2 linked regions of the Aeoliella mucimassa genome follow. The main gene of each other region encodes a partner of the protein of the gene in region 2 in a complex. Links are inferred from orthologs where the notes say so. Each region holds a gene or a part of one and is shown on either strand. Other genes may lie near its edges. The genes, in order: tsaD and tsaE.

Region 1 (15,406 bases), 3.1 Mb from region 2 along the record:
GCGGCATTGCTCCTTCAGGCTTTCGCCCATTGAGGAAGATTCTCGACTGCAGCCACCCGTAGGTGTCTGGGCAGTGTCTCAGTCCCAGTGTGACGGGCCACGCTCTCACGCCCGCTAACCATCGTAGCCTTGGTAGGCCTTTACCCCACCAACAAGCTAGTAGTACGCAGTCTCCTCCCAGGGCGGAATCTCACCTTTGATCCGGAGATATTATCCAGCATTACCCTCAGTTTCCCGAGGCTATTCTAGACCCTGGGGCAGATAACTACGCGTTACTCACCCTTTCGCCGCTGTCCACTTTAGAAATCAACCGAAGCGTCAAACTAAAGCTTCTCGCTCGACTTGCATGCCTAATCCATGCCGCCAACGTTCATTCTGAGCCAGGATCAAACCCTTCAATTTAATGTATGCATCAACTTGCTAAGCAAGTTAAAGAGCCATTAGAAGTGTTTGATGGCTTCTATAAGTTAAAGATGACTTACGGCAAACATGACTGACACTCACGTGCTCGGCATGCCTGCCTCGCCATCTTAGCCATCTGAAGTATTTACAGTCTTCAGACTGACAAGGAATGGAATACTCACCAAATTGTCAAAGAGCTTGTTGTCGATTGAGTCAGTGACTCAGCCGCTCTTGCGAGTGCTTGTCGCTTGCAGTTGCTTGCGATGTCGCGTTCACCAGAGATCGGTAAATATGCCGGAGGTTCTTCAAACTGTCAACGGGCTCAGAGCAATTTCAGAAGAAAACTTCCGCGACGCTTCTAAAACCCTATAAAACAAGGGCCTAATTTCTTTGCCAGATTGAGCCCTCCCCCATTGGACCTCGCTTGGTTCGGACGAATCTCAACCTCGTCGAACAGAAATCGGGCGCGAATTCGAACTCTCAACATGGCAAATCAACGCGCGAACAATCATCCATCGCGCGACATCGTCGCTGGTTGTCGCGCCGCAAAGTTTACCGAGCCATTACTAGATACACTGCCACGCACATCGCGGTGCATGCGATCGAGCTCGGTTCGGGCACCGAATGCATCTGCGAATCTCCAGGCAACCTCGACGCGACCGCGAGTTGGTCTCTCCAAATCGTGTAGTCCGCCAGATCAACGATGCCACTGCCGTTGCCGTCGGCGAGTGGAGTTCCCGTGTGCCCGAACTGCTGTTTCCACAACCGATAGTCCTCTGCATCGACCACGGCGTTACGATCGTAGTCGCCGGGAAGTTGCGGGATGGCGGAAGAAACACCCGGTAAAACAAGGATCATTTGCGACTGAGGCGAGAGCGTCACCTCGTTATTCTCTAGCGGAGTAAAGCTCCAATCGCCGGTCAGTGGATCAGCAGCCAGCGGATCGAAGTGAGCGTTTTCGCCAGGCGTGGCGACGAGCAGGTTCGGAGAACCGGCGATCTCCATCGCTTCATTCGCCTGGTTAGGCGATGCGTTCACGACCCAATGCCCCCAGGGAAAGTCCCAACGTATTTGGTCGCCGACCCGCGGAACGTTGATCGCCCCATACACTCCATCGATCTCGGTCGTAGGCAAGTCGATGTTCGTCGCTCCTCCGGCGTTCTGCCATTGATTGCGAGCGAAGGTGAACGTGTCGGGCAGGGTCTCGGCTCCGACGTTCGCCGCGCGACTCCATCCAGCGGTCGAGTCGTACTCGATCACGTTATCCACTAACACACCGTTTTGGGTGTCGACGATGTTGTTCCCAGCGTTTTCGTTGAGAATACGCATGGTCCACTTACCGGTGTTCTGCAACCAGTTGTGGTGGAACACACCCCCATCGATGTTCACCCACGAAACGGGAGCGAGGGCGCCAACCACGATGTTGCCGGCCGCGACGATGTTGGCCGCTTCGTAGTCGGAGTCGCCATCGATGAAGCGAAAGTACTCGGGCCCCGTGGAACCGCCGGCCTGGATCGCCCGACCTTCGCCGGCTCCCATTTCGAACCGGTTCGCGTAGATCGCGATGTTTTTGCTCCCCCCTTTTGGCCGCACCCCGCTGCTCGCGCCGCTCGCATGGCGGAAGATCGAGTTCTGAATCACCCCGTTGTGCGACCCCACTGGATCGATAGCGCTACCGCCGGAGCCCCAGTTTTCGACCAGCACGCGATCGATCATGAAACCAGTGACGCCGGAGAGCTTGATGCCATCGAAATTACCCCCCTGCTGCATGTCGCGAACGGTAAGATGGCGAAGCGTTATGTCGGTGGAGGGGGTTTCGTACGAGCCTCCGTCGTCGATATTCAAACCGTTGCCAGTCTGGCCTTCGAAGATGAGATGCTCGAGTGTCACGCTCGTGGCGTCGCTCAGCTGCAGCCCAAAGCTTCCTCCCTGGAAGACAGCAGGCTGTTCCGGATTCACGCTAGTTATCGTGACTCCGGAGAGCCCACTGCGCGAGAATCCACCGGAATAGACTCCGGGAGCCAACCGGATGACATCGCCCGACTCGGCGGCTGCCAGGGCGGTGGAGAACTCGCTATTGCTGGCAACCAGCAACTCATCGGCCAGCGCGGCAGTGGAGAGCCCTAGCGCGAGAACCAACGAGCAAGCTCGCGGCCAATTTATCCACCAGTGCAAAGAGGTTGCGCGGCCAGACATATGTGCTGCTCCAGCGACAAGGTTTACCCAAAGCGTCTGACCGATATTCTCGCGCCGGTCGAGCGGTGGGTCAAGAAAAACCGGGCGAATGGTAGCATCGCTGCTGTTTCGCGTTAGGCAGCAACAGACTGGTTTGGCTGGAGAAACGCGACTCAAAGCACTAGTGGAGCGAATTCAGACATCCTGGCGCGAATAGCTCCGATCCCCCCATCTGTCGGCCGCGAATCCACGGTGAGAGTTGAGTTTCTCGGCAACGAGACGCTATGAATTGGCCACCTTTTTGGGTAGTCTGAAAGGGGGTCATTTTCCTTAAAACATAGCCTTTGGTACCAGTATGCCTTGTCGTGGCGTCCGTGGCGCAACTACCGTCGAGAACAACGAGCGCGAAGAGATCCTCCGCGCGACGCGTGAACTTCTAGCCTTGATCATCCGTCATAACGGAATCAAGAAGCAGGACGTTGCGAGTGCGTTTTTTAGCACCACGATTGATCTCGACGCCGAATTCCCCGCCTTGGCTGCGCGGCAACTCGGGTGGTGCGATGTACCGCTGTTGTGCGGGCACGAGATTCACGTGCCTGGTTCGCTGGAAAAATGCATCCGTGTTCTGTTGCACTGGAACACCGACAAGGCTCAAGATGAAGTGCACCACGTCTACCACCGCCAGGCCGAGCGTCTGCGTCCCGACCTGTGCGATGTGCCGCCGGTGGACTTGAAAGAACTCGAAGCCTGGATCGACGAGCAAATGCGGGCCAACGAGTAGTCGCCCGACCGGCGAGCGGCGACCTACTACCGACACAACAGCATAAGCGTTCCATGTCTTACATCATCGGCATCGATCTAGGCACCACCAACTCGCTGTGCGGGGTTTTTCTGGGCGACTCGCCTCGATTGATTCCCAACTCGTTGGGCAAAATGCTGACCCCCTCGGTGGTCGGTGTTCTGGAAGATGGCCAGGTGCTGGTAGGCGAGGCTGCCCGCGACCTGCGTGTGACTCAGCCCGAGCGATGCGCGTCGACCTTCAAGCGTTTGATGGGTAGCGACTCGCGCGTGGAGCTGGCCGGCCGGGTGTTTACCGCCCCAGAGCTATCGAGCCTAGTGCTCGGATCGCTGAAGGCCGATGCTGAGAAGTTCCTGGCCGAGGAAGTCACCGAGGCGGTGATTACCGTGCCGGCTTACTTTAACGACAACCAGCGCAAAGCCACCAAAGTGGCCGGCGAACTCGCCGGGCTTCGGGTGCGCCGGATCATTAACGAACCAACCGCGGCCGCGCTAACCTACGGGTTCCATGATCGCGACGCTGAAAAGAAGCTGATCGTCGTCGACCTCGGCGGTGGCACCTTCGACGTCACCCTGATGGAGGTGTTCGAAGGGCCTTGTTGAACAATTAGTCACAAACCTCCGTAAAAACTAACGTGGAATGGAACCACGTACCTTTTTTACGGAGATCGAACATGGCTACGAAAGAAAAACGAACCTACAAAGTCACGAACTGGAAGGAGTATAACAAGTCGCTCATCGAGCGTGGAAACATCACTATTTGGTTTAGCGACGAGGCGTTGGAGAACTGGGAACATCCTAACGACCAGACAAAAGTCGGTCGCCCTTTTGTCTTCAGCGATACGGCGATCGAGTGCTTGCTGACGATTCGCGAACTGCTGAAACTTCCCTATCGGCAGACTGAGGGATTCGGCCGCTCGCTGGTGGCGATGTTGGGCGTCGAGGCAGCGATTCCCAATTATTCTTCGCTCGCCAAGCGAGCCAGCAAGCTGAATGTTTCGCTCGATATCGCTAACAAGAGGGGCGACATCGATATCGTGGTGGATAGCACCGGCATGAAAGTGTTTGGCGAGGGCGAATGGAAGATGCGGACGCATGGCAAGTCGAAGCGGCGGACATGGCGGAAGCTGCATTTGTCGGTGAATCCTGACACCCGCGAGATTGTGGCGGAGATTTTGACCGAGAACAGTTGCCACGATGCCGATGCGGTTCCCGAAATGCTGGAGCAGGTGGAGCAGCCCGTAAAAAAGTTTCACGGCGACGGTAGTTACGACAAGTGGAAGGTTTATGAAGGGCTGGAATCCGAAGGCATTGAGCCGGTGATTCCGCCGCAGCACAACGCCAAGATCAAACAACATGGCAACTCTGCGGAGGAGCCTTTGCCCCGGGACGAGGCAATTCGTCAGATTCGACGCAAGGGGCGTAGGAGTTGGAAAGAGGAAGTGGGCTATCATCGTAGAAGCTTGGCGGAAACGACCATGTACCGAGTGAAACAAAGCTTTGGGAGCCATCTCAAAAACCGAGTATTCGAAAACCAACAAACGGAAGCCCGCTTGCGCTGTAAAATCATCAATCAATTCACCCAACTCGGGCTTCCACAGTTCGAGTGGAGTTAGTCAACAAGGCCTGTTCGAAGGCACACTCGAGATCATCTCGACCTCCGGCGAGAGCTTTCTCGGCGGCGAGGACTTCACCAATCGCCTGGTGTCGCTCATCCTGCAAAAGCAGGGGCTGCAATTCGAAATCGCCGAGATGCAACAGCCGCTGCGGGTCGCCCGATTGCGACAATTGTGCGAAGACGCCAAGCGCAAGCTGACCGACGAGGCCGAAGTGCAGGTGAAGCTGCCGGAAGAAAACGGAGCTGTTCCTGAGAATGCCAAAACGGTCAAAATCTCTCGCGAAGCGTTCGCTACGGCCGTGAAGCCGCTGCTCGATCGCATCGCTGGACCTATCGGCAAAGCACTTCGCGACGGTCGTACCGAGGCCGAGGAGGTGGACGACGTGATTCTGGTCGGTGGAGCGACGCGGATGTTGCCGCTGGCCGATTTTGTCCGCGACTACTTTGGCAGCGAGCCGCAAGCGCTGTTCAACCCCGACGAAGTCGTCTGCCTGGGCGCGGCGGTGCAAGCGGCTTTGATTGCCGACAATCGCGCTGTCGACGACATGGTGATGACCGACGTCTGCCCGTTCACGCTCGGCGTGAACATCGCGAAGGACATGGGTGGCCAGATCCGAGCGGGCTACTTCGAGCCGATTATCCATCGCAACACCACCATCCCGGTGTCGAAGGAGCACGTGTTCAGCACGATCAGCCCCAACCAGAGCGAAGTGCAGGTAGAGGTCTACCAAGGCGAAAACCGCAAGGTCGAGAAGAACCTGAAGATCGGCGAGCTCCGCGTGACCGGCGTCCCCCCCGGACCGGCTGGCCAAGAAGTGTTCATCCGCTTCACCTACGATCTGAACGGGCTGCTGGAAGTGGAAGCCTACGTCGGCGACAGCGACCACAAGTTCTCCACGGTGCTCACGCAGCATGCGGCCGACCTGACCGAAAAGGAAATGAAAGAGGCGGTCGCCAACCTGCAGACGCTCAAGTACTATCCCCGCGAAGACATGGCAAACCAGAAGCTGCTGCGTTTCGCCGAGCGGATGGTTGGCGAGATTAGCCCCTTCCAGCGGGAACAATTCGAGGCCGCGATCGACATGTTCGAGCAGGCCATGAGCTCCGGCGATCGCGAGACGGTGGAAGCGGCTCGCAACACCCTGGAACAAATCCTCTCGATGTTGGGAATCGACTTCGAAGGGCAAATTGGGGATCACGGCGATGAGTAACGCTTCGCCGCAGGTGGTGAACTACCTGCAACACCAGCTTTCGCGAAATCCCGTCAGCCAGGGTGGCGACATCATCGCACTGCGTGCCAAGGCGTTCAAACTCAACAAAACAAGACCCGGCAGCGACGCCTCGTCGTCGGCCCCCACCAACGTTTCCGATCGGCAACGGGTCAAGCGAAAGCTTGAGCGCATTCGCAGTGCCTGCTTCACCGGCGACGTTGCCGACCTGCAAAATCAGATCAACCACCTGTCGCTGGAAGATCATCCCGACCTGGCCGCGCTCGGCAAACGCCTGCAGATTGTGCTCAACAGTCGCGGCAAATTGCCAGCGCTATTAGGCGATAAACGGTTTGATGGCGACTTCTTTAGCTGCCTGAAAAAGGTGCTGGTCGAGCCCTCCCGCGACGTCGCGGTGCTTCGCGAGCAGGTGCTCAGTTCGTTCCGCCATCGCACGAATCGCAAACGCGGCCAGGCGATGATCTGCCTGATCAAGGAAGAACTGCCTGCGCTCTACGAACTGGAGCACGACTGGCTCGAGTCGCTGCTCCGTTTTAACGGGCGGAGCGCCAAGGCGGCGGTCGCTACTAGTTCCAATACGGTCGGTTCGAGTTCTGGCAGTAGCAGCAGTGGGTGGCCGATCTGGATGCTCATTTTCCTGATCGGCCCGCTGGCGCGGGGGTGCATACGCATCGCGAACATGGACTCCCCCAGCAAATCGCGATCTAGTTACTCGGCCCCCTCGAACTATACGCCGCCGCGATCGGACATCGATCCAACAAGTTCGAATGCGAGTAGCAGTGCTGCCCAGAGAATCGAGGAGCTCAACCAGCAAATGCGGGAGTTGAGGGAGTCAGCGACCTCGGGACTCAATCCGCCAGATTCGTTTAATTCGCCGGCCAACGATGCCTTTGAGCGCATGCGGAAGACGCAGGAAGAGAGTCGGCAACGCATGGAGGAATTGCGGCAACGCAGCAACTTCGGGCGGGGCGACCCCTTCGACGATAGCTCGTCGAACGACATCTACACTCCACGCACGATCCCTTCGCGGCAGATACCTTCACGCATGGGCCCATCGACCGGTCGTTCGCCATCGAACATCCCTCGGCCGAACACGACTCGACCGACGGCGCCTGGCTACACGCCTCCTCACTTCTGATTTGACCTGAATCCTCCGAACCTAGCGCCATGGCCGCACCGCCCGATGCTCCCCAATGGGATCTGCTTCCCCACGACCCCATCGGGTTCTTTGAACTCGAAGAGGGGTTCGGGCGCAAGGACCTGAAGCGGGCGTACAATCGGTTGTTGCGGGTTTATAAGCCGGAGAAGTTTCCGCAAGAGTTTCAGAAGATTCGCAGCGCTTACGAGGAACTCGACGAGCAACTTCGCTACCACGGTGGGGCGACCAAGCGGCAACGTTCGGCGGTTCCGCAGGACTGGCAAACCGACGCCGAGCCGGCAACCAATCGCGAGTCGGCCGCCGGCTCCGGCCAGACAGTCGGCCAGCCAGCACCGAAGACCAAGCGGCTGGTGGATCGCGTAGCCGACGAATCGCCGGCCAAACTATTCGCGGAACTCAAGGAACGAGCGGACAAGTCGCCCTACGAGTACTACGCGCTCGCGTTGCTTTCGGACCTGGTCGAGTAGTCCCCCACCAGTTTTGGCAAGTGGATTATCGAAGGCATCGCCAACCACCGGCAGGACGGGGCCCTCAAACAACTGCTGCACGAGTACTTTCGCGGCCCACAATCTGGCAAGCTGTTGCTCAAGCTGCTGCCGCTGGCGGCCAAGGCGATCCGCACCGACGAGTTCTATCCGATCACCGAACCCGCCTGGCAAGTGGTGATGCAGGAGTGCGATTTCTACGAGTTCTCCAGCACCTTCGATCGCTGCGAGGCCGAACTACGCGACTCGCACATCGTCGGCCGCATGGCGTTCTTGATCCACATGCTCAAGAGTGCGATGTGGCGCGACACCGAAGTCGAAGGCTGGTCGGCCAAGCAGTTCGCGTTTGTCGAAGAGAACTTTGAGAGCATTCCCCCCTGGCTCGAGTGGGATGTCGAACTGCTGTCGCTCGCCCGCGAGTACTTGGCGGTGCGTCATCAGTTCGCCCAGGGGTCGTCGCTGCGGGCGAAGATGGATGCTGCGTTGCAGGACTATTTCAGCCAGTCGCAGGAGATCGGCGACCGCTCAATCGTGGCCGTGCAGATGGAGATCCTCGCCCGCAACGAAGCCTTGATGGCCGAGTTCCCCATCGACCAAGGCGACCTGTTTCACAAGTTCTACCCCATTTGGGCGTGGGCCTCGCACGACGTGGCCGAGCGACAGTCGATCTCGACCGAGCATGAGATCAACGAGAACATCTGGGCGAGCCGCGCCGACGCGTTGCTCAATCGCCTGGAGCAAGAGTGCAACGGCTCGCGCATCGGTTGGCTCTGGTCGGCCGCGCTGGTCGGTCGGGTCGTGCTGCTCGGTGTCGTGGGACTGGTAGCCATGATGCTAGGCTATATGCTCGGCAGCGTCATTGCCACGATTCTTGGAGTGATCTTCGGCGACAAAGGACTCGATGGCGGCCTCATCGTGGCTGGGTTTATCGCGGTTGCCAGCGCGATCGCGACCCCTTGGCTATTGAATTCGACGCTCGACAACAAACTGTGGTTTCCGCTGAACGCGAAGTTCGCGACCCAGTGCTATCAGCAATCATGGCGGCGCGAGCTGATGGACTTCCAGCGACGCTCCCACGTGCCCGACGGGTTCTTCCGCGCGCTGTTCCATCACTTCGCCGACAAAAGCGCTACGGCCTCGTGGATTAACGAGTTTGTGCAACAAGACTTCGCCCCCGCCCTACTAGCCGGCGCTCAGAAGTACGAAGCGTAAGGATGCAAACGCTTCCCAGCCGCCAAGGAGACGGTTTTCTTCAAGCCTCGGATGAACACCGATCATCACGGATGGGATAGCCTCTTGGGCTTCGTCCACCGACAACTGGGCGTGGAGTGTTTTGCGGAGTGGCGATATGCAGTGCGCCCCCGCTATTGGTGCTACCCAGATGCTCCGCGGACTCTGCGACTCTGCGTGCTGGTTTGATTCTCGTGCCGTTCTCTGGTGCTACCCTCCCCGGGCCTGATAGCCCGACCCGCGTCTCTTTATTGGCCGCAAGCGGGAGGGCAGGTGGTGGTCTGAGTCTGCTTGGATCCTTATCCGTCTCCATTATCTAATTGGGTTGGGTACAAGCCGCAGTCGGATTTGAAACAGTGAGGGGCGTTTTCCGCTTCCCACCTCCCCGGCCCTGAGAGGCCGACCCTCCGCCAGCGGAGGGTGAATTTGGTGCTTGGATTCTCTCCAGATTTCACTGGGAATTGGCCACCTGTGATGCTCTAATGGACAGGTATCGAGTTATCCTTTGTTTGTGGTCAGTAGTCCGTAGTTGGAGGATGGAGAGATGTAACCGAGAGGACATGAAATCCACTGAAACCATCTACCACGCAATCGCGCTGTAGGAGCGGTCTCTGACCGCGATTTCGGTTGCGTGGGGGTTCGCTGCTGCGCGGTTGCCAAAGCTTTAGGCTGTAAGCTCTAAGCTGCAGGCTAGATCTTTCGGTCGCTGGAAGCTCCTTCAAGATGACATTCCGCAATCCGCAATCCCCAATCGTGTCCCTACCCAAAAATAGTTTCCCATGGGTGGGAATCTATTTTGGGTATCTATCGCGGAGGTGTTGATGCAACTTCATAGCTACCAACGACTTGCGACAAGTGCGCAGCGGGAAAATAGATTCCCACTCGATGCGTTTTGGGAAATGGGAATCTATTCGGGCGCGAAAACCACTGGTTTTGTAGCGTGCGTGCAGATTCAATTTTCCCATCGATGGGAAAATTGGGAATCTATTTTCCCCGCGACCAAGCGGAGAGCTCGTGGTGCGTGCGTCGACCCGCGTGTACTACTTTTGGTCGTAGGTCATCTCGACGACGATCGGATAGTGATCCGAGGGGTAGACCCCGTTGAACGAGGTGCGGACGATCTCCGCCGAGGTGGGCAGCAAGCCCTTGCCGGCGAGCAGGTAGTCGATGCGTTCACCCTTGGTCTCGCCGGTGAAGCCGTTGAACGAGCGTTCGTCTTCCGATGGTTTGGTGTGCACCGCGCGATAGCAATCGACCAGCGGCACTCGCTTGTCCTCCAGCAGCAGCTTGACTGCTTTGTTTCCCGGGTTGGCGTTGAAGTCGCCCATTACGATCACGTTATCGACGATTCCCAGCTTGGCCAGATGATCGACGATCGCCTGGGCAGCGTACTCGCGAGCGGGTTGGCTGCGATGGTCCCAGTGGGCGTTGAGCACCAGGAGTTCGGCCTTCGAGTTTTTCAGATCCTTCAACCGCAACCACGAGGCAATGCGTGCACAAGCTGCATCGGGATGCTTGGCGCCCGCTTTGTCGGGCGTGCTGCAGAGCCAGAACGTTCCCTGGTCGACCACTTCGAAACGGTCGGCCCGATAGAGCAACGTGCAATGCTCGCCGGCCTGCTGGCCATCGTCGCGCCCCACGGAATAGCACTTATGAGCTTTCATGCGATCGCAAACCGACTGCACCTGGTGCGGCAGCGCTTCCTGCAGCCCGAGAAGGTCGGGATCGGCGGTCTCGACCACGTCGAGTACCAGGTCGCGACGGTTCTTGCCGTTCGCAGCAATCCACGGAGTTTCGGGCCCCGGCAACGACCGCTTGCCGCCATCGTAACGAATGTTGAAGGTCATCACCTTCAGTGGCTCGGCGGCCTTGATCGGAGCAGAAACAACCATCACGAGCAGCAGCAGAAATACCAGATACTTCATCTCAATTCGGGGGGTGCGAGTACACAAGTTGCAAATAGCCGGCGGGGAAACGGCCCCGCCGGCTATGGATTCTTTCACGTTATTACCGAATCGACAAGCTTAAAAGTCGTCGGCCGCACGGTAGGCATCGATCACCGCCTGGTCGCCTTCTTTGCCACGTTGGCTGTTGCCGTGCTCCATGCCCATGATGCCTTCGAAGCCCTTGGAGTGGATATGCTTGAAGACGTTGCGATAGTTGATTTCGCCGGTACCAGGCTCTTTGCGGCCGGGATTATCGCCGCATTGGAAGTAGCCGATTTCGGACCAGGCCATGTCGATGTTCGGAATCAGATTGCCTTCCTGAATCTGCTGGTGATAGATATCGAACAGAATCTTGCAGCTCGGACTATTCACCGCGCGACAGATCTCGTACGCCTGCGGAATCTTGGTGAGGAACAACCCAGGATGGTTGGCCCACCAGTTCAGTGGTTCGAGCACCATAACCAGGCCGTGCGGTTCAAGCACTTCGGCCAGTTCGCGCAGCAAGTCGATGCAGTTGGCGGTCTGGTAGCCCCACTCGAGATTGTTGACGCACGAGTCGGGAACCACGGTCATCCACTTGGCGTTCACCCGCTTGGCGACTTCGACACTGTCGCGAACTTCCTGCACCACCTTCTGGCGGGCATCCTTGTTCTTGGTCACAAACGCGTGATCGCCAAAGCTAGCATGAGCCACGAACACGCCCATGGTCATGCCGAGCGACTCCATGGTCTTGGCAATCTTGTCCTGGGTGTCTTTGGAGCGGCCTTTCATGCCGTTGTCCTCCCAGGCAGTGAAGCCCTGGTCGGCAGCGAACTTCAGCTGATCGACCATGTCGCCCCCCGCCAGGTTTTGGAGCATTCCGAAGTGCGGGGCGTATTTGAGTTTGAATGGGGTCGGCTTGACCGCTTCCTGGGCACTGGCCGATTGGCTCGCTACAGCGGTGGCTCCCAAAGCTGCAGCCGAAGAGGCAATAAAGTCACGTCGCTTCATGGTAGTTCAATCCTGGTCAAGAAAAACGAGTACTCCAGCAGGGCCATTCTAACTGAAGTTGAGCAGCGATGGGTAAGTCGCATCGATGGTCGAACCAAGCCGAGCACAAAGCGTTGCTCGCGCGGATGCCGAGTCGCAAAAGTCGAAAACCAGGGGTTTTCCCCCACAAAGACAACTCCACCAGGACCTCCCAAATCACCCAACATCACCTATTCAGATGAATTCTTTTGCTTTTTCTGTGACAAATTTAGGGGACCAGTCAGGAGAGAATCGAGCCGTTTTCGGCTCCTCAAAATCGACTTCAACTCGTTGTGAGACAACAACTTCAACTCAAACTCAGATTTGGCAAACTTGGAGAAATGCACAAACCGGCGAACTCCCCCTCGATCGCTCGATCGGTAAACCCACCCTAGTTTGCCCCTTGAACCTGACCAGTACGACCGCCATGATTGCCCCCATCAGCTCGCAACGAGGCTGCGAGTTTTTGAAGGCCACGAAGGTTGGCCCCCTCCCACCCTGAATCATCCTTCCCCCTCCCTACGGAACACTCGAGACCGAGCACCGACTGTCGCTACTCGGCAGGAAACGTTCGGCCCTCTCCCCCCTCCCCCCCGCACTCTAGTTTGGTTAGCTAGCCAACCGCTCGCCGCGAGTGATTTGAATCGCGTGGATTCACGCTCGCATGGAGACCCATTTTGGTTGCATGGCTAAAATTGCAAAGGAGTTGTTTCATGTTGCATTACTTCGCCCTGGTCACCGTCGCTTTTGGATTGAGTGCCAACGAACCGGCGGCTCCCCAGTGGAGTAGTGACTACGCTGAGGCTCTCAAGCAGACCCGCAGCGACGATCGCCCGATGTTGGTAGTGATCGACGAGCCCGGCACCGCCGAGCACAGTTTGAACGAAGAGATCTTGAACAACATGGCCGATGGTGCCTTGGCCGACTATCAGTTGTGCCACATCGACGCGACCACCAAGTATGGCAAGAAAGTTGCCGAAGCCTTCAAGACGACCTCGTTCCCTTACATGGCCATTACCGACAAGGATGGCAAGGTGATTGTTCACTCGCAGTCGGGCGACGTCTCGGCCGAACAGTGGAGCGAAGTGCTGGGCAAGTTCCGCACTGGTGAACTGCCGGTTCGTCGCGTTGTTGCCAAGCCTGTGATCAACGAGCAACCTGTCACCACGTACCCCACTTACGAAGGTTATCCCTCGTACGGGTCGGCCAAGCCTTATTGTGCGAAGTGCCAACGCGGCTACTAAGTCGAACGCACTAGCGCTAAGTTCTAGGTTCCCCGGCCTAGACCATGAAACCCGCAAGACCCAGCAACGGTCCGGACAGCAATGTCCGGGCCGGTTGTTGTTTAAACTCGCTTAATGAGGGCGCTCGAGCCCGGGCGAGATATCGAGATCGAGCGATTCGAACTTGCCTTCTTTCCAACGTTCGATGGCAATCGCTCCCATCACCGCATTGTCGGTACAAAGCGACATCGGTGGAATGAACAACTCGTAGCCTTGCTTGGCGGCCGACTCTTCGAGCCGTTCACGCAGGCGCCCGTTGGCAGCGACTCCACCGCCGACGCACAAGGTCTGGTAACCACTTTGCTGTAAAGCGAGTTCGGCTTTACCGACCAGACAGTCGACTACCGCTTCCTGAAAGCTAGCTGCGACATCGCACACGGTTTGCTCGTCGAGCTGCGTGGTATCGTCGAGCTTGCCGGTGCCGTGCACCTGATAGCGAACTGCGGTCTTGAGACCGCTGAAACTGAAATCGAGTCGCGACTTGTCGTCGAGCAGCGGCCGGGGAAAACGAAACCGCTTGCCATCCCCCTTGGCTGCCGCCTTGCCGATGGCTGGCCCGCCTGGGTAGGGAAGCCCCAGCAGGCTGGCGACCTTGTCGAAGGCCTCGCCGGCAGCGTCGTCGATCGTGCCGCCGATCAGAGTGAAGTCGGTCGCGGCCGTGCAACGGTAGAAGTTCGAATGACCTCCGCTGACAATCATGCCGATGCAGGGAAATACGTCGCGACCACTCGCGAGCTTGCAGGCGTACACGTGGGCTTGCAGGTGGTTGACCGCCAGCAGCGGCACATCGAGCGCCAGGCACAACGCCTTGGCAGCAGTGAGCCCAACGAGCAGCGAGCCCGACAGCCCCGGCGTGTTGGCCACGGCCACCGCGTCGAGGTCGGAGAGTTTCAGCTCGGCCTTGCGAACCGCCTGATCGATGACCGGCAGGATCTTCTCCACGTGAGCCCGCGAGGCAATCTCGGGTACGACTCCGCCGAACTGTTGATGCAAGTCTTCCTGCGACGCGACGACCGAAGATAGGACTTCGAGCTGGTCGGTAATGACGGCCGCCGCTGTTTCGTCGCACGTTGTTTCCAGAGCCAGTAGTTTCACGTCGTCGCTATGCCATAAAGAAGGAAGCCGAGCCAGGAGAAAGGAGATTGGATGATCGACCGGCGGGTGCATGAAGTCAAGGTGTCGCAGCGGCCGACGCCGTGGCAAACAGTGCTACGCCTGGCGTTTGACGACCCGCGACACCCAGCCGGTGAGGTCTTCGAAGAACAGCTCGGGCTCGGGTTCGAACTCAAGCGTGTGAGCTGCCGATTGGTACTCGAGCACCACCTTGTCGCCAGCGGCAAAGGTCGCCAAATACCGACGCGTGCGGGGGTTCTTGATCATGCGATCGCGACCTGCCAGCACCAGCAGCGAGGGGGTCGTGACGAACGGCCCCGACCGCCGAGAGTAGCGGGTGAGCTTGTGATCCTCGCGGGCGAACCGCAAGGTGATATGGCGAAGCGTGAGCGGGTCGTTGCGGATGTACTGCTGCCAGATCGGCGAGTTCGTGAACAACGCGGGATCCTGCAGCGGGATCTCAACTCGCTTCTCGTGAACGCCGACTACGCCGGTTGCGGCCAAAGCACCCCGCTTCAGCAATCCCGGCTGCTGGTGGGCGTACTGACCAGGGCAAATGAGCCCCATACCGGCCAGCAAATCGGGACGGGCCCTCGCGACCGCAGGGGCGAGCTTCCCGCCCCAGCTAATGCCGAGCAGCACCACTGGCCCCAGGCGTCGCTGGGATTCGCACACCGCGACCACATCGCGCACCCAAGTTTGCCAGTGCTCGATGTCGCCACGCGACTCGGTATTGAGCCCCGAGCCACGCCGGTCGAGCGCCAGGACATCGAAACCTTGCGAGGCGAGATAGTCGGCACTCGCAGTGTACCAACCTGCGTGACTGATGATGCCATGCAACAAGACGACCGAACCGCGAAACTCACCGACCGGCCGAAACCGGCGCAGCGCAAAGCTGCCGCCGTGCGGCGTTTCGAAGGATTCAATAGGAGCAGGGCGCGCAATCATGGTTCCTAAGTT
Region 2 (15,220 bases):
CGCCCGATTCGCGAGCCCGGTAGACGGTCTGGCAAATCGACTCGCTCAGCAGCTGCCGGCCGGTACGAATATCGTACTGCCAGCCGTGCCAGGGGCACGTTAACGTGCAGCCAGCGAGGTCGCCCGAGGCCAGGGGACCCCCCTGGTGGGCACAGATACCATCCAAAGCATAGAACTCGCCGTCGACGTTGGCCACGACCACGATCGACTCGCCGACCACGGCTTCCAGCAGGGTGCCAGGCGGGCATTCGCCAACGGTTGCTACTTCGACCCATTCTCCCATAGTCGCCTTCTCGTCGTGCTAGGCCGCCAACTTTCCGCGTCGTTCGAGCCGACGGCGGATTTTTTCCGGGATTTCGCCCTTCCAGCGGCGATGGATCCACCAATATTGCTCAGGATCGCTCAGGATGATTCGTTCAAGGCAACCAGTGTACCACTCGGTCATCGGTTGCACACCTGCGTGGGCGAAGTCGCGATCCGCCGGATCGACCACGTCGGCCACTTCGATCTCGTATTGCAGCATCCGCTGTTTTCGGCGAACCCCGACCACGATCGTGGGAGCCTCGAACGACAGCGAAAACAGGGCGACTGCTTTGTGTGTGGAAGCTGGCCTGCCGAAAAACGGAACCCAGCAGCCACGATTGCCGCCAGCCTGGTCGCCCAGCAGCGTGAGGGCCCCGCCGCTCGAGAGCAGCTGCTCGATCTGTTCGCTGCTGCCTTGCTTGGGAAGGATGTACTGCCCGGTGCGGCCGCGAAAGTCGTTGACAAACCGGTCGATGTGCCGGTTGTCGAGCGTTCGGGCCACGGTATGCGTAGGAAAACCGAACATCCCGAGCAAGTAACCGCCGAGTTCGAAGTTGCCGTAATGACCCGAAATCACCACGCTTGGGCGCGTGGTGCACATCGTGCGAATGATGGCCTCGTTCTGAGGCACGTCGACCAGTTCGCGCCAGTTGGTGCGATGCACCCGCCGTGGCGTGTGGGCGATCTCCATGATCATCAGAAACAGGTGCCGCCACATGCCCCAAGCGAGTCGCTGCTGCTCCGCTTCGGTGAGCGTCGGCAGGGCGATCTTCAGATTCTCGCGGAGCACTTTTCGTCGAACCGGCAACACGGTGGTAAACAGCGTCGCCATTCCACCCGCGATGCGTTCGCACACCCCGATCGGCAGCGCCTGCACGAAGGCAATCGCCACACGAACCACCAAGTACACGGCGTAGTCGATCAGTTGTTGAAGCATCGCGCGGCAATCCTTTGTCGCAGCGGGTGAGCAGAACACGGCCCGCCATTCTGCCAGAACCAGCAGCCTGGTGGGAGGGCAGTTTGCCCAGGGCGAGTGCTGGCATCGCGAAAGTAAGCAGCGTGCAAGTTGGCCCTACGTGTCCCATTTTTCCTCTCCTTTTCGGGCCTCTCCATTTTTTTCAGGTTCGCCAGTTTCCCGCCCTGTACGAAATAGATTCCCATCGCTGAGCAAATAGATTCCCAATTTTCTCATCGATGGGAAAATTGAATCTCCGCCCACGCTACAAAACCAGTGCTTTTCGGCCTCGAATAGATTCCCATTTCCCAAAACGCATCGAGTGGGAATCTATTTTCGCCGTGGGAATCAATCGCAAGTCGTTGGTGGGTAACAAGTTGCATTAACACCTCCACGGAAAGTGCCCAAAATAGATTCCCATAGGTGGGAAAGTATTTTTGGGGAGGAGTCAGGAAACAGGATTCGGGGGACAGGGGAGTTTGGGATATATGATTTCTGAATGATGATTTCTGAGTTGCGAATGTCATCTTGAGGGAGCTTCCAGCGACTGAAAGATCTAGCCTACAGCTTAAAGCCTTAAGCCTAGAGCCAATAAACCTTCCAGCGACGCAGCCCCACCAACGCTTTTCCAACGAGCGCAGCAGCGAACGCTCACGCGGGCAACCCTTCGCCTGCGTGTCGCCAGTAATCCAACATTTAGATAAACATCACATCTAATTCACCACCTTTCATAAGAAGCCAACAGCCGATAGCTGAAAGCCGACAGCCTTAAGTACCTGTCCATTGGAACACTATTGGTGGCCAATTTCCAGCGGAAACTGGGCTCTTTTAGAAAGCGTTTTGCCCGCTATCGCAGGGGGAAGAGTGGGAGATTCTCCCATTCTGGCCAGATGGTAACGCAGCCAAAAAATCGAACGACGAATCGGCAGCAGCGACGCTCGCAATGCCTGCTTGGGTGCAAGCATGCGGAGTAATAGCATCCAAGCAGGTAAGCAATCGATGCTGCCGGTTACCGAATACGCTAGCGATCGAATGGACTAGCTAACTGGGCTGCGTGTGCGTGGCTATTTCTTGCCCAGCACCGGATCGCTCTTCAGCGGCAGTTTCACTGGTTTGCCGGTTTGGGCCGATTTGTAGATGGCCAGAATGATTTCCACGGCCTTGCGACCTTCGGGACCATCGACGGCCGGGGTGCCACCGCCTTTGATCGCCTTGCAGAAGTCAGCAAACTGCATGGCATGCCCATGATGGCCGATGGCCGAGGGGTCGCTGGCACCGCCCCCGCCGCTCTTGCGCTCCGCCATTTCGGCGTGGATCTTTTCGTCCGACTTGCGTGCCTTGGCGAAATCCCAGGTCTTGATGTCTTCCTCTTCAATCGAAGCCGAACCGGCTAAGCCATGCACCTCGACCCGCTTAAGATACCCAGGATAGGCTGCCGTGGTGGCTTCGATCACTCCCAACGCTCCGCTGGCAAAGCGTAGGGTTGCTACTGCAACGTCTTCCACCTCGATTCGCTCATGAGCCAGCGTATCGGTGAGCGCCGAGATCTCGAGCACATCGCCCATAAGCCATTGCAGCAAGTCGACCGTGTGAATCGCCTGATTCATCAGCGCGCCGCCACCGTCGAGCTTCCAAGTGCCGCGCCAGGCGCCGGAGTCGTAGTATTCCTGCGTGCGAAACCACTTGATGTACGCATCGCCGAGGGTCAGGCGGCCGAAGCGTCCTGAGTCCATTGCCTTTTTCAGTGTTTTCGAAGCGGGGTGGAATCGGGAGGGAAAGATGGTGCCGAGCTTCACATCGTGCTTTTCGCAGGCGGCAATGATCTTGTCGCACCGCTTCAGGGTAATCTCCAGCGGTTTCTCGACGATCACATGCTTGCCGGCCTTGGCTGCCTGCACTGCGGGTTCCATGTGAGCACCGCTAGGGGTGCCGATCGATACCGCATCCACGTCGCTGGCGGCTAGCATCTCTTCGAGCGTTTCGTAAGCAACAATCCCCACTTCGTCGGCGAACTTCTTGGCGCTATCGGGATTGCGGTCGTAGCAGCCCACCATCTCGGCACCCCGAACATCTTCGAGTGCGCGGTAGTGAAAGCGGCTGATCATGCCGCAACCAATCATTCCAAATCCAATCGCCATGGTTACTCTTTGGGGGGCAGGGGAGTGTCGGTGCTATGAAAAGTAGCCGTATTATAAGATGCTAGAGGGTGCTTCACTACCGACAGACGACTCCAAAAACACGTATAACCGTTCGTAAAACACGGAGCCGAGGCTCGGTGTTCCTCCCCCAAACGCAATGAGTATGCCGAATCTCGCAATGGAATCCGAGCCTTACAAACCACTGCTGCACATCGTGCTGTATCAGCCTGAGATCCCCCACAACACCGGCAGCGTGGGGCGGACCTGCGTCGCGGTGGGGGCCAAGCTCTGGCTCGTGCGGCCGCTGGGGTTCCAGGTCGATAACTACCATCTTCGGCGGGCGGGGCTCGATTACTGGCAGCACCTGAACTGGCAGGTCGTCGACGATTGGCAGCAACTGATCTCGCACTTGCCGGTCGAGCGGTTCTGGTACTTCACCAAGTTCGCGCAGCACCGCTTGGGTACTGCGGAGTTCGAGCCGGGCGACGTGCTGGTGTTTGGGCGAGAGTCGCAGGGGCTGCCGGAGGATATCCGCAATCTCGCTCCCGAGCGGGGGCTGCGGATCGGCTGCCGCCCCGAAGTGCGGAGTTTGAACCTATCGAACAGCGTCGCGGTCGCTTGCTACGAAGCCCTGGGGCAATGGCGGCGGGCCGGCGGTTTGGGGCTGGAATTACCGGAATAGCAAGGACTTCCGGCGGTTTTAAGAATTTGTTCGCTGCCCCGGCCGAACTCCGGATTGACGCCAAGCGAGCAAACCATCACGATGCGGGGGACCAGGAGAGCCCCAAACTATGCCGATTGACACTGAATTCGAAAGTATCGTCCAAACCAATGTCCCACTCGCTCCGCGCACATGGCTCGGGCTTGGGGGACCGGCCGAGTATTTCGCCGAGCCAACATCGATAGACGAGCTTGTTTCGCTTGTCGCCCGCTGTCATGCCGAGGGAATTGCCACACGGCTGATGGGGGGAGGCTCGAACCTGCTGGTCCGCGAGCAAGGGGTCGCCGGCATGGTGATCAGCCTCGCCCACTCGGCGTTCGCTGCGACCACGGTCGATGGTTCGCGTCTGAAGGTCGGCGGTGGCGCTTCGCTCGCCCACGTGATTAACGAAGCCGTGCGGGCTGGGCTCGCTGGGCTGGAACCCTTGGTTGGCATTCCCGGCACCGTGGGTGGTGCCATGCATGGCAATGCTGGCAGTCGAGGGGGCGACGTCGGCCAGTGGGCCGTCGAAGCGACCGTGCTCACCCGTTCGGGCGAAGTGGCCGAGCGCAAGCGCGACGAGCTGGTGTTCGCCTATCGCGAGAGCAGTCTCGACGAACTGGCCATCCTCGACGTGACGTTCGATCTCGAGAGCGAAGACGCCGAGCAGCTCACGAAGCGGATGCAAAAGCAGTGGATCGTGAAGAAGTCGGGCCAACCGATGACCCATCAACGAACCGCTTGCCTGTTTAAGAATCCCCGCGGCATGAGTGCTAGCATGCTCATCGAGCAAGCAGGCCTGGCAGGGCTGAAAGTCGAAGGTGCCGAGCTGAGCAGCCGCCACTCGAACTTTGTGGTAGTCAGCGACGAAGCGACTCCGGCGCATGTGCTGAAGCTCATCGACCAGATTCGCAGTCGGGTCGCCGAGCGTCTTGGGGTTGAGCTGGAAACGCAGCTCGAAATCTGGTAATTGCAAGGCTGGCCGCAGGAGCACGCCGTAGGTTTGCTTCCGCGATTTCGGTCTCTGTTATTTCCTATCGAGCTACGTATGGCTGACGAAGAGCAATCCCAGCCTCTATCGTTTGTGACCCAATGGCTGCAACCTCGCCGGCTTGCCTGGGTCGCGGTGTTGATCGTGGTGGGGGTAATCGCCCGCCAAGGTTGGAACAGCGTGAACCTGCAGCTAACGTCGTCGCCGGAGTATCGGCTGACGATGGATACCGTGCAACTCGTTCCCGAGTCGCTTCCCCCTTGGATTCGTACCGACGTGAAGTCGCAAGTGTTCCGCGATTCGGGACTTACCGATTCGCTCACCCTGCTCGACAATCCTGCCGAAGTGCAGCAGCAGCTGGTCGATGCTTTTGAGCTGCATCCCTGGATCCGCAAGGTAGAACGCGTTGACCTGGTAGGGCCAGGGCGTGTGGAGGTGACGCTCGAGTATCGCGAACCGATCGCGGTCGCCGAGTTCGTGGCCAACGACACCCGAGAGCTGTTGCCGGTGGATGCCGAAGGGGTCCGCTTGCCCGACGGGGACCTGAGCGAAGTCGAGAAGACGTATCTACCGCGCATCAACTCGGTGCCCGATCGTCCTCTGGTAGGAGCCGCGTGGACCGACAGCCGCATGCTAGGAGCGGTGCGGATTGCTGCCAACTTACGACAGCTGTGGGATGCTTACAGCTTGCTCGACATCATTCCGTCGGAGTACCCGGAAGTCGCCCGCACGCATCGTTTCTACGTGTACGACCTGCGAACCAGCGGTGGAACGATCATCCGCTGGGGAGCTGCGCCGGGATTCGCTCCGCCGGGGGAGAGTACGTTCGAGCAAAAGCTCACGCGACTCTCTGGATACATTCAACAGCATGGGCGGCTTGATACGATCAACTCGCCGCAGTTGATCGACGTGCGCGATGCCTTGCAGGTGGAAGCCCGCGTGGCGCAAGAGCCGGAAGTGATAAAGTAGCTCGCCCGTGTTATTGCTACGGCGAGCCGACCGCACTGAGTCTAGTGCGGTTGCTTACTGATCGGCTTTGTCGCCGTTAAAGATTCTAAGCGGTTCGGTGGGCACCTCGAGTTCGGCTTCGATCTCCGCGGCGAGTTCGCCACGGACGACTGCCATTTCGGGGGGTGCCACGATACCCAACCGTACGGCCCCGGAACTCAGCTTGACCACGGTGACCGACACGTCGGGGCCAATCTGAATAGTCTGGCCCGCTTTGCGAGAAAGCACGAGCACGCTGTTGTTCCTTCGGTTGCGTGAGGGAGTATAGGGACAGGTCGTGGGAAACAACAATTCCCAACCTGAATTACCCAGTAATACCAGGTTTCTAGCAGCGTACCGCTGCAACTCCGCTCACGCAAGCGATCGCGCGGATTCTTTACAAGAGTTGGTCTTGCCTTAGCTGCCTATTTGCCCTGTCTTGGTGCTGAGGGGGCCCGAATGGGGTGTCCATCAGGCTTCGGGGCCGGCGTCCTTGGCCAAAGCGCTAATTTGTTTGAACTCGGGCGTGCCTGCCCGCTCGCACCATTCGAACAGCGCCGCCTCGGTGGTGGTGAGCACCACGCCGGCCGATTCCATCCGCCGGAGGGCGATTTGATAGTCGTTATCGAATCGCGAACCCGTTGCGTCGGTCGCCAGGTAAACCGTGAAGCCAGCGGCCATTAAATCGTAGGCGGTCTGTTGCACGCAAACGTGGGTTTCGACACCCGCGAGCAGTACGCGATGTCGGCCCGACTCGCCGAGTTGCTCCATTTGCTCCGCGAACACCGGCGTGCAGCAAGCCGAGCTGAACATAAGCTTCGCCGACGCAGGGGTATTCAAACGAGTGGCCAGCGACTCGACCGTTGGGCCAAGTTTCTCGGGGTACTGTTCGGTAACCACCATCTCGACGCCTAGTGCGGTTGCCCCGTCGACCAGTCGGCCCGCGTTCCACACAATCCGCTCTTGGCCAGCGATGGCCGGCATGAGTCGCTGCTGGAAATCGACCAGGCACAGCAAGGTGTCGCCAGCGTTCATCAGGTCGGGGCTGCGCGGCAAGAGTCGGTCGGATGCTGGGTTTTGCAGTTCTTTCTCGTCCATAACGAACTAGAATACCAATTGAAGCCTATTAATCCCAGCCAGCCTAATGTAGCCGGAATTCCAATAAAGGGGACGAATTGTCGAACTCCAAGAGTCTTTGCGATTGGTCGAAGTCGGAGCTGAAAGAGAATGCTCGCGAGCTGGCGTTGCTGGTCGCCGAGGCGAACCATTACTGCACCAAGTGTGGGCGGGTGGCCAACGACAAGCAGGTGCTTTGCAAGGCGAAGAAGTTGCCGCGGGTGACCGCTCGCAAGCACGAACAGAGCTAGGTAAGGTTGTGGAAGCGGCCCCTGGGCATCGATGCCTGATCTGCGACAATGAGGTGCAGATTTAACTCAAAGGAACACAGCGGATGAAATTTCGATCGACCACCATACTTACCGTGCGTAAAGATGGATGCGTTGCCATGGGCGGCGACGGACAGGTGAGCCTGGGCCAAACCGTGATGAAGGCCGACGCCCGCAAGGTGCGGCGTTTAGCCGACGGCAACGTGCTGGCAGGTTTCGCCGGAGCGGCAGCCGACGCGTTTGCTTTGCTTGAACGGTTTGAAGAGAAGCTGCGCGACCATCCCTCGAACATGCCACGCGCAGCGACCGAGTTAGCGAAGGAATGGCGAACCGATCGCGCGCTCCGCCGACTCGAAGCGCTGATCGCGGTGGCCGACGCCGAAAACACACTGCTTGTTTCGGGCACCGGCGACGTGATTCAACCAACCGACGGCGTGCTCGGCATCGGCTCCGGCGGCAATTACGCCTTGTCGGCCGCCCGCGCTCTGGTGGAACACTCCGATCTATCGGCTCGCGAGATCGTAGAGAAGTCGCTCAAGATTGCGGGCGAGATTTGCGTGTATACGAATGGCAACGTGGTGATTGAGGAAATAGCGTGAACGATCTGACCCCCCGCCAAATTGTCGAACAGCTCGACCGTCATATCGTCGGCCAGGCCGATGCCAAACGGGCGGTGGCCATCGCCATTCGTAATCGTTGGCGTCGCCAGCAACTCGACGAAGAACTGCGCAAGGAAGTCGCTCCCAAGAACATCTTGATGATGGGTCCAACCGGTGTCGGTAAGACCGAGATCGCTCGTCGGCTGGCCAAGCTCACAGGAGCGCCGTTCATCAAGGTCGAGGCCACCAAGTATACCGAAGTCGGTTACTACGGCCGCGACGTCGAAAGTATGGTTCGCGAGCTGGTGGAAAACGCGATTGGCATCGTTCGCGAAGCAGAGCAAGCCAACGTGGAAGAGGAAGCCAAGCGTCGCGTCGATGAGCGGTTGCTCGATATGCTCGCCCCGCAGCCGAACACGTTCGACGTGGGAGTCGACTCGCCCGATTCGCCGGAACGTTACCAACGAACCCGCGAAAAAATCAAAGCCATGCTGCTCGCCGGCGAAATGGAGCAGCGCACCGTCGAGGTGCAGGTGGAGCAGAAAGCCCAAGCGATGATGATTCCCGGCATGGGACCGGGCAACGATCAAATGGACTTCGACTTCCAAGGCATGATCGACAAAATATTGCCGAAGAACGTGTCGCGACGCGAGATGACCGTGGCCGAGGCTCGCCGGGTGCTGTTCGAACAGGAATGCGAAGCCCTCATCAACCAGGAGACCGTCAACGCCAAGGCGGTGGAACTGGCCGAGAACATGGGCATCATCTTTCTCGACGAAATCGACAAGGTGGTTGCCTCCGACGGTGGTCGCGGGGCCGATGTTTCGCGACAAGGGGTGCAGCGCGACTTGTTGCCGATCGTCGAAGGCACGACCGTGCAGACGCGATATGGCTACGTCCGCACCGATCACATTCTGTTTGTGGCCGCCGGGGCGTTCCACCGTGCGAAGCCGAGCGATCTGATGCCAGAGTTGCAAGGCCGATTCCCGATTCGTGTCGAGCTGAACGACCTGACGAAGGATGACTTCGTCCGCATCCTTACCGAACCGCGCAGTGCGCTCACCAAGCAGTACTCCGCGTTGATGGAGACCGAAGGGGTGCAGGTAGAGTTCCTGCCCGACGCCCTCGAGACCCTGGCCAGCTACGCCTTTCAGGTCAATCAGTCGACCCAGAACATCGGTGCTCGCCGGCTCTACACCATCATGGAGCGGTTGCTCGAGGAACTCAGCTTCGAGGCTCCCGATATGAAAATGGGTAAGGTGCAGATCAACGCCGCTTATGTTCGCGAACGCCTGGAAGAGGTTACCTCGAACGAAGATCTGAGCAAGTTCATCTTGTAAGTGGGCTACGCTGGCAGCCGCGCGGCGAGTGAACCAGTGATGGTGACCACGCGATGATCGTTCGGGTCGATTTCGAGCGTGATCACGGTCGCCCGTTCGGGGAGCAAGTGCTCCACGCGATCGCCCCACTCGATCAGGGTAACTCCGTCGCGGTCGAAGTACTCTTCGGCACCGAGTTCCAGGAACTCGTCGTCGTCCTTCAAACGATAGACGTCGAAGTGATAGAGCGGCAACTTGCCCCGGGTGTACTCGTTCACCAGCACAAAAGTGGGGCTGGTGATCGATTCGACCGCGTTGCCGAGTGCGACTGCAATGGCCTGCACCAGGCGAGTCTTGCCCGCCCCGAGCGTACCGACCAAGGCAAGCACGTCGCCTGGCTCAGCAGCAGCGGCGATCTGCCGACCTAGTTCATCGGTCTCGTCGAGACTGCGGCTCGTATAGGTGTAGGTCGTCATGCGGGGATAGGTGCGCTAGGGGAGTGTAAAGCGACAATGGCGAAGGTCTCTCTTTGCGCAACTCTGGCGAGAGTCGCGACAGCCTCAGGTAGAACGTGGCTTAGCTAGCAGCAGCGGCAGGCTTGTTGGCTTCGGCCACACCGATCACCGCCTGGCGAGCCTTGAGGCAAGTCTGCCGGAACGCCTCGGCGTGTGGTACCGCGGGGAGTCGCAGTACCTCTTTGCCTTCGCGGCGAAACACGATGTCGCTCGCCCGATACCATTCGTAGCCCGACTGCTCTTCGAGTTCAGCGGTATCGAACTCGGTAAGTCCAATCTTGGCAAACGTCGCCTGGTCGGCTCGTTTGGTCGAAAGTGCATCGAACGGGTGTTCGATAATCACCTGCTTGTTCGTCAACCGATAGCGTCGGCACCACGGGTTCTGGGCACCAAACAATACCAGCGGCGTCCGCGGCACGATTTTATTAAAATACAGGAACGCAGTGATCGGAGTCGTGGCCAAGGCGATGAACCAGCCGGGGCGAGTTGGCACCGTGAGTACCGAGATTCGCGGGCCCATCCGAAACAACCGGCCCAGTTGCCGACCCAGGTTCGTGGCCGCAATCGACGGCCAGGCGTTCATTATCGTGGTTTCTTTCACGGCAGGTTTGCTCTTCCCAGCGAGTTGTGGTTGCCAAGGCACGCCGGTTACGCCCAGTTGGGGCCCACGTTCTGTGCCCAAGGGCAGGGGAGTGACCGTTCGGGCACTCGATACTGGATGCAAGCATCCATTTTCGGCGATCCTGATGCCTCTAAATATACCGCAACTTGCTCTCCGCTGTCAGTCCGAGGGGGGAGTTTCTCTTGCAGGTTGGACGACTCCCGCGTACATTGCCGGCGGCAAAATGCCGCACCCCGTACCTCCCGGCCGTAGCACAAAGGATTACCGATGGCCAATAGTGCCCAATGGCAGCAGACCTTTCTCAAGTGGCCCGCGTCGATCCAACGCCGGGGCATCCTGACCACGGTGCTCAACGAGCATATCCCGTTCAAGGGATTCATGACGACCGACTCTTTGTTGCTACTGGAGCGACAGAATCCCGACTCACTCGGCGCTCGATTCGTCGTGCTTGAGTATGAGGTGATCAACTCAATGCGGTATATCGATCCGTTAAAGGCCGAGAACTTTGCTGAGCTTGGTTTTGTTGGCAAGCTCTCTCAGTAACGTCAAACCAAGGAGGCCTGTGATGACGGAGCAAGCTGAGGGTAAACGCAGCCATGCACTTCGCCAGTGGGTTCGCTTCAGCCTTGGCACCTTACTGCTAGCGACCACCTTCACGTGCATCGCCGTGGTCGTGGGGTTATGGCAGATCAAACCACCCAAGGACCTGCCCCAGATCATCACGGTACTTGGTCCCGTGACCTCGGGAGAGAAGGTCGCGCTCGACTATCCTACCGACGACGAAACACTCGCCGCATTCGATGAAGCCCTCGCCCAGCAGCCGGGGCTGGGGGGAGTCCGCTCGGCAAGTAAATTAAAAGATTGCGTGCTGATACGTGAGAAGATCGCCGATTACATGGACGCAACCAAAGAGTACTACATGATCGGGAAAGCGCGGCTCCACCACGCGCACTATCGCTGCTCGTTGTATGCGGGGCCCGACCAGGAAATTCGTTTTGTGTTGGTCATCGATCATCAGCACTTGCACATGATAAGCGAGCCAGCACAGGGAGAGGCTCTGGCCGACAGTAATTCGTGAGCGAACGAGTAGATCCCCTGGGACCGCTACTCGTTAAGTTTCTGCAACTCGAGCACTTCTGAATTATCAATCCATGCGACAAAGTAGGGGTGCTTCGCTGCGCGGCGTTTCATGATCAACAGAAACGGGCGGTCGACCACGTATTCGTATTCAATCCCACCTGGGGCGGCTTCGGCCGGTGTCGCTTCGAGTTCCGCTTCCGAAACGATTGCGGCACCCCCTTTGTCGAGTCGGAACTTGATCGATTGCACCGCTTTCGAAATGAAATGGCCTGGTGGATGAACCTTGTCCAGAATCAGCTTGTCGGAACCTTCGAGTTCGCTAAACTCATGCACCACCGATTGCACCACGTTGGGCACCCGTAGCACTTCGTCGCCTTCGAAGGCAAATGCCTGATCTTGATTCGCTGCGATCTGCTCGTAGACATGTTCGATGGTCTCTTGCAGCGTCTCGGATCGGGGCACCACGGCCACCAGCAACTGATTTTCCTCCTGGTCCGCGGTCAGATCGATGGCAAACTCCGCCAAAGTCGACGACGTAACATCTTCGGGAACCTGGAACAGCAGTTTCAGTTGCTTGGACTGCTTTGAGCTAAGCTCCCAATCGTGGCCATGGTGCAGTTCGAATGCTTCCACGCGGTTCTTCTCACCATCGCCATCGGTGAACTCCAGCGTGCACTCCTCGAACGGAGTGGTGAACTTCACTTGTGCATCCATGTAGCAGTAGGCTACCAATCCGTCGGCCTGCTCGAACGTCGGCGGACTGACGCTGGGAAATTGCTTTTTCATCTCCGCGTGAATGGTCTGCACGATGCTCTGATCGGTCAGTCCAGCGGCCGCATAGAAACTGCCAGGCGGGAGGTCGGCTGCGCTGACTTCCGACTGATTCAGCCGGCTGGCGATCTCTTCGGCATGCTCGACCTGCAGCGGCTCGCCAAGAGCATCGTCGCCCGCGCGGTTCCAGGCCACCTGGAACGTAGCGCACCACAGCACGTTGCTCCAGTCGGTGAGTGGAGTATTGAGCGTTGGCACGACCTGGGTGCCGTTCGACTCGCCAGTCCTTGGTACCTCGGGCGAGTTGCTCACCGGTTCGTCCGCTTGCTTTTCTCGGCAGCCAATAGCCAGAGTGAGCGTAGCAATAAGCAACCAACAGCATCGAGGGTTAAAACTACCAATCATGACTATCGCTCCATCAAAGTTTAGAATCGTAGGATCGCTATTTTACCACAAACCACCAGTTCGTCGCTCTGCTGGCAGTCATACCGACGAACCTCAACAATCTTGACCACTTGCAGAGATCCGCTAGAATCGACGTCGATGAGGGGCACTCATCCTATTCTTGGGGGATGACCGATGTTACGCGTAAACAGCTTGCTAGCGGTCGGGTTGTTGTTGTTAGCCACTCCGGCATGGTCGCAAACCGATCTGCCTTGGTGGGTTGATTCGGTGCATGTCTCCCCGCCAGGCGTGGGGGGAATCGGCGCGATTACTCTCGAAGGCACCTGGATCGATACCGGTGCGCCCGATGCTATTTCGCACTCGGTGATCGATGGCAAGTTGCATCTCACGGTTGCCGCGCCCGACTTGAACGTGAACACCGGCGACGCACTCACTCCGTGGACTCTCACCGAGGAGTTTGGCCCCCTCGATCCGCTGGTCAACGAAATCAACGGGTCGATCTTCTCGGTCGATCCCGCTAATCGCGGCAATCGCCAATGGGTTTCGGGACCTAATATTCTCGGCTGGATTTATCCCCAGCCACGTGGAGAGTTTCGTGGGCTAGGAAGTTTAGGGCAGGCAGGGCTGATGAGCGCAGCGTACGACGTGTCGGCCAATGGCAACGTCGTTACCGGGCAGGCCGCCATGGCAGATAGCGCCGGGGCGATCACCACCACCGCGTTCGCTTGGTCCGAGGCAACCGGCATGATATCGCTGGGCCTGCTGCCCAACGGCGCGCCTGGCAGCAGCACTGGCCGAGGTGTTTCGGCCGATGGCAATTATATCGTGGGCGATTCGGCCTCGCGCGACGATTTTGGCCTTCACGGCCAGGAGGCGTTTCGCTGGTCGCTTGGTTCCGGCGTGGAAGGGCTAGGGCACCTGCATGAAGGATATGCAACGAGCGAAGCCCGAGCGACCTCACGAAACGGTGAAGTAGTGGTCGGCGTCGACGACTTCTATCCTCCAAGTTTCGCGCCGATTCCCATTGGGTACTTTCAACGCGCGTTTCGCTACACCGACGCTTCTGGCATGCAAGACCTCGGCACCTTGCCGGCGTACACCACGGACTCGGCCAGTGAAGCGGTCGACGTAAGTGCCGATGGAAACGTGATTGTGGGCAACGCGTTTCGCAGTCCTTATTCAGCAACCGACGCGATTCATTTCGATCAAGCTCAGCCGTTCCTATGGACCGAAGAAACGGGCATGCAGGGGTTGGGGAACCCAGGCCGGGCAGTGATTGCCATTTATCCCACTCCGAACCAACAGACGATCGCCAATGCGGTGTCGGCCGATGGCAAAATCGTAGTAGGAGTCGACCGCCTGTACTGGGAAGATTTGACACTGCCACCATGGCCAGCGGTGCCAGCTCCGTTTGATCAAGCCGTGATGTGGACCGAAGAGAGCGGCTGGCGAGACCTGCGACCGTTCCGCATGGCACCAGGGCCTGAGTTTGTTGGCTCCGAAGCGGTCGACGTGTCGGCCGAGACCGGCGCGATTATCGGGCAGGCGTATCTCACCTCGGTCGATGCCACCAGTTCGTCGGCATGGCTCGAAGGCGACCTGGACGAACTTGGGCGGACTCAAGTGCCATTTATTTGGGACGAAACACACGGCATGCGCCCGCTGGCTCGCGTGCTGGCCGGCGACTACGGCCTCGACTTCGAGGGCTGGCGACTTAACCAGGCGACCGCCATTTCGGACGATGGCACCACGATCGTCGGTGTCGGCGTGAACCCCGATGGTGTCGAGGAAGCCTGGCGGGCGGTGATGTATCGAACCACTCGGGCCGGCGACACCGACTTTGATGGCGATGTCGATCAACTCGACGTTGCCGCATTGGCAGCCAATATGGGCAAATCTTCCACCCAGCAGGACCTCTACTGGATGGATGGCGACTTCGACAACAATGGCGTGATCGACGAGGCGGATCACTTGCTGCTGCTCGCCAACTACGACGGTCGCGCGGTCGGCGATTTCAATGCCGATGGCATCGTGAATCTCGCCGATTACACGGTCTGGCGAGACCATCTCGGCCTGAACACCGGCATCGCCGACGCCAGCGGCGATGGCTACGTCACCAAGCACGACTACGATGTCTGGCAGCAGAACTTTGGCACCGTGCTCGATGGCAACCTCGCCCAACTCACCAGTGGCGCGGTGCCCGAGCCTGCGACTTCGGTCCTCACGTTGTTCGGTCTGGCTTTGTGCGTGGTTGCTCGTCGGCGCCACCGTGATTCCACTGCGACCGAATGAGTTAATAGGCGGCCAACTTGCGGATGCTGGGAGTGGCCACCGCGGTGGCGCGCAGCCGGAGGGCGCTCAGTTGCGTCGCGTCGAACCGGTGAATCCACTTATGACCAATGGATGGCCTTGTTGACTAACTCCACTCGAACTGTGGAAGCCCGAGTTGG

Evidence for each region.
Region 1: the proteins of tsaE (region 2) and tsaD are in contact, whole or in part, in a crystal structure (PDB 6N9A), measured with the Thermotoga maritima proteins. The link is inferred for Aeoliella mucimassa from one-to-one orthologs. Residues at the interface, in WP_004082108.1 of Thermotoga maritima: Leu37, Gly38, Lys46, Lys57, Val59, Lys60, Ser61, Thr63, Phe64, Thr65, Leu66, Met67, Val69, Pro71, Tyr82, Arg83, Leu84, Asp86, Asp88, Phe89, Asp93, Ile128, Asp130, Glu131, Arg134; in WP_004082750.1 of Thermotoga maritima: Cys10, Asp11, Arg49, His50, Leu82, Gly84, Gly135, Gly136, Glu154, Thr155, Leu156, Asp157, Asp158, Ser159, Glu162, Asp165, Lys166, Arg169, Leu170, Tyr175, Lys213, Thr214, Leu217, Tyr218, Gln221, Arg222, Asn324.

What each region holds. Positions count from the first base shown.
Region 1 is NZ_CP036278.1:5,192,192-5,207,597, forward strand. What follows is about bases 12,472-15,406. They hold tsaD (tRNA (adenosine(37)-N6)-threonylcarbamoyltransferase complex transferase subunit TsaD), read right to left. Parts: upstream 14,537-15,406; coding sequence 13,406-14,536; downstream 12,472-13,405. Other genes in these bases: Pan181_RS20355 (thioredoxin domain-containing protein), read left to right, coding at 12,764-13,294; Pan181_RS20365 (alpha/beta fold hydrolase), read right to left, coding at 14,543-15,394. Outside these bases: Pan181_RS20305 (right-handed parallel beta-helix repeat-containing protein), read right to left, coding at 955-2,541; aroH (chorismate mutase), read left to right, coding at 2,933-3,358; Pan181_RS20315 (Hsp70 family protein), read left to right, coding at 3,412-3,978; Pan181_RS20320 (IS5 family transposase), read left to right, coding at 4,050-4,991; Pan181_RS20325 (Hsp70 family protein), read left to right, coding at 4,876-6,204; Pan181_RS20330 (hypothetical protein), read left to right, coding at 6,197-7,360; Pan181_RS20335 (J domain-containing protein), read left to right, coding at 7,390-7,848; Pan181_RS20340 (hypothetical protein), read left to right, coding at 7,963-9,078; Pan181_RS20345 (endonuclease/exonuclease/phosphatase family protein), read right to left, coding at 10,137-11,021; Pan181_RS20350 (hydroxypyruvate isomerase family protein), read right to left, coding at 11,121-12,032.
Region 2 is NZ_CP036278.1:2,124,697-2,139,916, forward strand. What follows is about bases 8,129-10,877. They hold tsaE (tRNA (adenosine(37)-N6)-threonylcarbamoyltransferase complex ATPase subunit type 1 TsaE), read right to left. Parts: upstream 9,854-10,877; coding sequence 9,404-9,853; downstream 8,129-9,403. Other genes in these bases: hslU (ATP-dependent protease ATPase subunit HslU), read left to right, coding at 8,129-9,398; Pan181_RS08595 (hypothetical protein), read right to left, coding at 9,954-10,475; Pan181_RS08600 (hypothetical protein), read left to right, coding at 10,782-10,877. Also shown: Pan181_RS08535 (Rieske (2Fe-2S) protein), read right to left, coding at 1-283; Pan181_RS08540 (lysophospholipid acyltransferase family protein), read right to left, coding at 302-1,240; Pan181_RS08545 (Gfo/Idh/MocA family protein), read right to left, coding at 2,323-3,396; Pan181_RS08550 (tRNA (cytidine(34)-2'-O)-methyltransferase), read left to right, coding at 3,560-4,078; murB (UDP-N-acetylmuramate dehydrogenase), read left to right, coding at 4,188-5,066; Pan181_RS08560 (cell division protein FtsQ/DivIB), read left to right, coding at 5,145-6,056; Pan181_RS08565 (carbon storage regulator), read right to left, coding at 6,111-6,329; Pan181_RS08570 (isochorismatase family protein), read right to left, coding at 6,546-7,172; Pan181_RS08575 (hypothetical protein), read left to right, coding at 7,250-7,441; ATP-dependent protease subunit HslV, read left to right, coding at 7,525-8,058; more of hslU, read left to right, coding at 8,055-8,128; more of Pan181_RS08600, read left to right, coding at 10,878-11,057; Pan181_RS08605 (hypothetical protein), read left to right, coding at 11,080-11,592; Pan181_RS08610 (hypothetical protein), read right to left, coding at 11,619-12,770; Pan181_RS08615 (PEP-CTERM sorting domain-containing protein), read left to right, coding at 12,945-15,062; Pan181_RS08620 (IS5 family transposase), read right to left, coding at 15,187-15,220. UniProt on the Escherichia coli protein: Required for the formation of a threonylcarbamoyl group on adenosine at position 37 (t(6)A37) in tRNAs that read codons beginning with adenine.